Anatilimnocola aggregata: one gene and its partner. The protein of the gene in region 2 binds, or shares a complex with, the protein of the main gene of each other region. Links are inferred from orthologs where the notes say so. Each region holds a gene or a part of one and is shown on either strand. Other genes may lie near its edges.

Evidence for each region. The genes of interacting proteins can lie anywhere in the genome.
Region 1: pnp (region 2) and rny share a complex: the UniProt entries of both Bacillus subtilis proteins name them as parts of the possible RNA degradosome complex. The link is inferred for Anatilimnocola aggregata from one-to-one orthologs.

Annotation. Positions count from the first base shown.
Region 1 is NZ_CP036274.1:620,652-623,722, reverse strand. What follows is about bases 45-3,027. They hold rny (ribonuclease Y), read right to left. Parts: upstream 2,323-3,027; coding sequence 766-2,322; downstream 45-765. Other genes in these bases: ETAA8_RS02310 (hypothetical protein), read right to left, coding at 2,471-2,803; ETAA8_RS02320 (TIGR00282 family metallophosphoesterase), read right to left, coding at 45-714. In the rest of the region: more of ETAA8_RS02320, read right to left, coding at 1-44. UniProt on the Bacillus subtilis protein: Endoribonuclease that initiates mRNA decay. Initiates the decay of all SAM-dependent riboswitches, such as yitJ riboswitch. Involved in processing of the gapA operon mRNA, it cleaves between cggR and gapA.
Region 2 is NZ_CP036274.1:6,652,586-6,655,650, forward strand. What follows is about bases 31-3,007. They hold pnp (polyribonucleotide nucleotidyltransferase), read right to left. Parts: upstream 2,674-3,007; coding sequence 388-2,673; downstream 31-387. Other genes in these bases: ETAA8_RS24985 (sensor histidine kinase), read right to left, coding at 31-245. In the rest of the region: more of ETAA8_RS24985, read right to left, coding at 1-30. UniProt on the Bacillus subtilis protein: Involved in mRNA degradation. Catalyzes the phosphorolysis of single-stranded polyribonucleotides processively in the 3'- to 5'-direction. Necessary for competence development in Bacillus subtilis.

The sequences.
Region 1 (3,071 bases), 6.0 Mb from region 2 along the record:
CACGTCGCCGGTCGCCACATCGAACTGCGTCGGCTGAAAAGTGATTGTAGTCTCCAGGACGCGGTCGATTCTACGGCCAAGGATGCTCTCGTGCGGGCCGGTCATGCCGACATCGCATTGAAAGGCCGTGCCGCCAGGAAAGATTTGTTCGTCGGCGGTCGACACATGCGTATGCGTGCCCAGCACGGCACTCACGCGGCCGTCCAACATGCGCCCCATCAGTTGTTTGTCGCTGGTGGCCTCGGCATGAAAATCGAGGACGCGGATTTTGACCTCGGCGGGCAACTCGGCCAGCACTCGTTCGGCAGCTTGAAAGGGACAATCGACGGGCTTCATAAAGACGCGGCCCAGGAGCGAGAAGACCCCGACCGATTCACCATTCGTGGCTTTCACCACCGCCCAGTTTTTGCCCGGAGCTTTGGCGGGATAGTTCGCCGGCTTGACGATGTTCCCCTCGCTGTTGAGGGTCGCGCTGATCTCGTTGCGGCGATAAATATGATCGCCCAGCGTGATGCAATCGACGCCGGCGGCAACCAGCTTTTTATAGATCGTCGGGCTGAGGCCGCTGCCATCGAGGGCGTTCTCGGCATTGGCAATGACGAAGTCGATTTGCTCGCGCGTGCGCAGCGGTTTGAGCGCCTGCATGACAATCCGCTGCCCCGGTTTGCCGACGATGTCGCCAATCAGCAGAATGCGCACAGAGGTGCCTCTCAAAAAAACGCGATCCCTCTCCCCAGAGTACTAGGGAGAGGGTGTTTAAATGCATTACCTCGCCACTTCAATGAATCGCGATTCACGCACCACGGTAACTTTGATCTCGCCGGGGTAGGTCAACTGTTCTTCGAAGGCCATGGCGATATCGCGGCAGAGTTTTGCTGCCTTGGCATCGTCAGTATCGCGCGAGCTAGCGAGGACGCGCAGTTCGCGACCGGCTTGAATCGCGAACGCTTGTTCGACGCCGGGAAATCCGCAGGCGATCGACTCGAGTTCTTCCATTCGCTTGATGTAGCGCTCGAGCGATTCGCGGCGAGCACCAGGTCGCGAAGCACTGCAGGCATCGGCAGTGGCGACGAGCATGGTGTAAGGATACTCGGTGACTATTTCGTCGTGATGACCAAACGCCGCGTGAACCACTTCGACCTTCTCGTTGTGCCGCTTGAGCAGGTCGGCACCGATCTTGGGGTGACCACCTTCGAGCTCGTGATCGGCCGCTTTGCCAATATCGTGCAGCAATCCCGCGCGGCGAGCGAGCGTGCCATCGAGGCCCACCATTTCCGCCAGCAGGCCCGAGAGGAAAGCCACTTCGACACTATGCCGCAGCACGTTCTGGCTATAGCTGGTGCGGAAGTGAAGCCGACCGAGCATGTAGATGACGCGCGGATGCAGGCCATGCGCGCCAACTTCTTCGGCAGCTTCTTCACCCTTCTTTTGAATGAAGCCTTCGATCTCCTTGGTCGTTTCCGCCGCAATCTCTTCGATTCGCGAAGGATGAATACGACCATCGGCAATCAGCTTGGCCAGCGATTGGCGGGCCACTTCGCGGCGGACTGGATCGAACCCGCTGACGATGACGACGCCGGGAGTATCGTCGATAATCACGTCGACTCCGGTCGCCTTTTCGAACGCGCGAATATTGCGACCTTCGCGACCGATGATGCGTCCCTTCATTTCGTCGTTGGGGATGTCGACCGTGCTCGTCGTGCTTTCTGCGGTGTGGGCAGAAGCATAGCGCTGAATTGCGGTGAGCAGGATGTCTCGCGACTTCTGCTCGACCTGCTCCTGCACGCGGCGTTCGTGCCGCAGGATGATGGAACCCATCTCTTGCTGCAACTCTTGTTCGAGCGTATCGAGGAGTCGCTTGGAAGCCTCGCCGGGCGAAAGTCCGCTGAGGTTGTGGAGCGTGGTGCGTTGAGCTTCGATCAGTTTTGCCAGTTCTTCGTTGCGACGGCTGGAGTCTTCCAGTCGTTCGGCCAGGCGGCGCTGGGTGGTCTCGACAATCCGCTCTTGCTTGCGGAGGTCGTCACTCGATTGCTGCACTTGCTCGGATCGCTTTTCAACGGCCCGTTCGCGTTCGCGCAATTCGTCGCGGCTCTTGGTCAACTGCTTCTCGGTTTCAGCCTTGGAAGCTAACTCCCGCTCTTTAATGGCCAGCTCAGCTTCCTTCACCTTGGAAGCAGCATCGCGCGCGGCGCGGTCGAGAATTTCTTTGGCCTGGTTTTCGGCATCGACCTTGCGCAGTCGATCGAGAAACTTTACTACGCCAAACGTCAACACGGCTGCAACTGCTGCCGCAATCGCACCGACTACTACAGGATTGTCCACAACGCCTCCGCTATTTTCTGGCAGCGAGAGTGCGGACCTGCTTCGCATGTTAACGCGTCACGGGGAAGTGATGAGCACTACCCGCGCGGCGTCAACTCTGACGGCGAACGAACAAACGTGTTTGACGAGAACCAACTTGACGAGTTTGCTACCAACTTCGATCGAGCACACGAGCAGGGTCAGCGATTCGCGTGGCAACCTGTGCCAAGGCACGAGCCGCAAGCGAGGGGACCAATGGCGGGGAAAGCCAACGATGAAGTGCGATCCGAATTTCTGACCACTCCAATCGGCCGACGGCACCGCCTAGCGAACCCGTTCGCACCGGGCGAACGTCGGCGGCACGATTGCCAGTCGAGATGTGGCGACGAGCGCGCTCTGCCGCAGACTTGCTCTTCAGCAAGCGGCAGGCAGCGCATAGCCAGTACCACACGATTGCGAGAAACTCCATACCACTCATCCCGTTCCATGAACCGAAGCTCATGAAATTCTGCTCGTGAAATACAGTCGAGCAGCAGAACGCCACCCGCAAGATCACAAGGCAACGCACCATCAATCCGCGTGGCTATCCATCGCCCCACGGCGTGCAAAATCGATTACGAACGTCAAAACGCCTGCCCACTTCGCCTTCAGGCCGAAGCAAGCTCCGCACCAGTTGCCAGTTCATGAATGAACTGAGCAAGGGGCGAAACCAATGCCGCCCCCTGGCACGAGTAGCATATTAACACAGTCTTCGCATGCTGCAACCGGAA
Region 2 (3,065 bases):
ATCTCGATCTTGGCGAGGGCGCGGCGTTCTTTGGGCGTAGCTGGATCGGCGAAGTCTTCCGCTAACAACTCCATGTTCATCCGAATTACGGAGAGCGGGTTCTTTATCTCGTGCGCTAGCGAGCCGGCCAGTTCGGCCAGTTCGACATACTGCGCCCGCAGTTCCTCGGGTGAAGCCGGCAGCGGAGTTTCATCAACCATCAGCTGGCCCTGAGACAGGAGGTCGGTATTACGTGGGACAGGCATCCTGCCTGTCATGAAATTTTTCACAGGCTGGAAGCCTATGCCACGAAGACAGGCTGAGAGCCTATCCCACGTTGGAAAATACAAAACCCGCGAGAACGACTTCCCGCGGGTCTTGATTATGAACGCTGAAAGCTAGTTTTGCCTAGCGACGGTCTCGACCGCCACCGCCACCTCGGCCGCGACCACCGCCGCCGCCTCGATCGCCCCCACGGTCATGACGCGGACGGTCGCCGCGATCTCCACCACGGTCACCACCCCGATCGTCGCGTGGCGGACGAGGAGGACGTGGTTCGCCACCTTCTCCCGGCGGGCCTTCTTTCGAAGCCAGTTCATCGGGTAGACCGAGTTCTTCCAAGGCCCGACGACGGCTGAGCTTCACGCGGTCGTGATCGTCAACGTCGATGACCAGCACCTTCATTTCGTCGCCGACGCGGCAGATATCGCCGACCGAGCTGACGAAACCACCAGCCAGTTCGCTGATGTGAACCAGGCCATCGCGGCCGGGCAGAATTTCGACGAAGGCACCGAAATCCTTGATGCTGCTGACCTTGCCGTTGTAGATCTTGCCGATCTGCACGGTGGCCGTGACGGCTTCGACTTGAGCTAAAGCGGCTTCGGCCCATTCGCGATTGCTGCTCGCGATGGTCACGATGCCGCTGTCGTCCACTTCGATCACGCAACCCGTGGCTTCTTGAATGCCACGGATCATCTTGCCGCCAGGACCAATGAGAGCGCCGATCTTCTCGGGGTCAATGGTCGTGCGGAGCAAGCGCGGAGCGTAGAGGGAGATGTCTTCTTTCGGACGCGAGATGCACGAAAGCATCTTGCGCAGGATCTGAATCCGGGCTTCGCGCGATTGCTCGAACGTCGCCTTGATGATCTCCTTGCTGATGCCTTCGATCTTCAGATCGAGCTGAATGCCCGTGATGCCGTTTTGGGTTCCGGCAATCTTAAAGTCCATATCGCCGAAGTGGTCTTCGTCACCGATGATGTCGGTGAGCAAGCACCATTCGGTTTCCGATTGCTGCACCAGACCGACCGAGATACCGGCGACTGGATTGCTGATTGGCACACCCGCGGCCATCAGGCCGAGCGTCGCACCGCACACGCTGGCCATCGACGAGCTGCCGTTCGATTCCAGAATGTCGCTGATGACGCGAATTGTGTAAGGGAACTCTTCGGGCGAAGGAAGAACGGGTGCGACGCTCCGTTCGGCCAAGGCGCCGTGGCCAATTTCGCGACGACCCGGACCGCGAATCGGGCGGCATTCGCCGACCGAGAAGGACGGGAAGTTGTAATCGAGCATGAACTTCTTCGAGTACTCTTCGAACAGGCCATCGACCCGTTGCTCGTCACGTGAGGTGCCGAGCGTGATGGTCACGAGGGCTTGCGTTTCACCACGTTGGAACACAGCCGAGCCGTGTACGCGGGGCAACACATCGACTTCGCATTCGATGTTACGCAGCGACTTGTTGTCGCGGCCATCGGGACGGTTGCCAGAGAGAATCAGGTCGCGAACGACGATCTCTTCGAATTCGTGCCACACCGACGAGAAGCGTTCGGGCTTGTAAGCGCCGTCAGCCTTGGGATCGGGAATGATGGCGGCCAAGGCTTGAGCCTTGACTGCCTTCACAGCTTCAGCGCGGGCTTGCTTCCCAGAGGTCAACTTGGCGGAACGATAGGCGTCGTAGTAGCCACTCTTGATGCGGTCCATCAGGCCGTCATCGGGCGGCGCGACGTAATCGGGGCGCTTGACGCCCACCTTGTCCGCAAATTCGCGCTGCATCTGGCAGATTTCGATAATCACCTGATGGGCGAACAGAATCGCCTCGTACATGTCGTTTTCGCTCATTTCGCGAGCAAAGCCTTCGATCATGGCGACCGAGGTTTCGCTGCCCGAGACGATGAGGTCGAGATCGCTCTCTTCCAAGTCGTCTTGACTCGGGAACGGAATGAACGTGCCATTCACGCGGCCCACGCGAACCGAGGCGATGGGCCCGCGGAACGGCAGGTTCGAAATGAACAGGGCACAAGCGATACCATTCATCGCGAGGACGTCGGCGTCGTTTTGGGCGTCGCTCGACATGACCATCGCCTGGCATTGCACTTCGTCGCGGTATCCCTTGGGGAACAGCGGGCGAATCGGGCGATCGCAGAGGCGCGAGGTCAGAATTTCTTTCGTGGTCGGGCGACCTTCCCGCTTGATGAAGCCGCCGGGGAACTTGCCCGCGGCAGCAACTCGCTCGCGATAGTCGCAAGTGAGGGGGAAGAAATCCTGGCCAGGTCGGCCGGCACCACCCACAACCGCGTTCAGAACGACGGTGTCCGCATATTGGGCGAGAACAGCTCCCGCTGCCTGCTTGGCGAGAAAACCTGTTTCGAACGAAAGAGTATGACTGCCGATTTTCTTTTCGACGCGATGCTTCACTGCTGCTACCTGATACTTTCTTTTCCTATGTTCCGGCTGCGACCGCTGCCCGCTTCAACTGAATATTCAGACTGAAAAAAAGGACAACACAAACGGTTGCGAACTGCGCGAACCTGAGACCACGAAACGGGGACTTGCAGAAGAGTTATGTTGCGATTGACGAAGCAAGACTAACCGCCCACTCTGCTAGACAGATGCGAGAGCGCGCGAACATCCAACTAACCATCAGCTCCACCGAGACTGAGGATGGCTAGCTACTCGACGCGTGGAAGACACATTCCATTGACAGACCAGCTACCTGGCCAATCAAGCCCTGCCAATCAGGGCTGACATCATTCACGCCCAGTGCCAAATGGCCCGCTGAGCGCCGTACTTCAGAACGTAAACGGTAG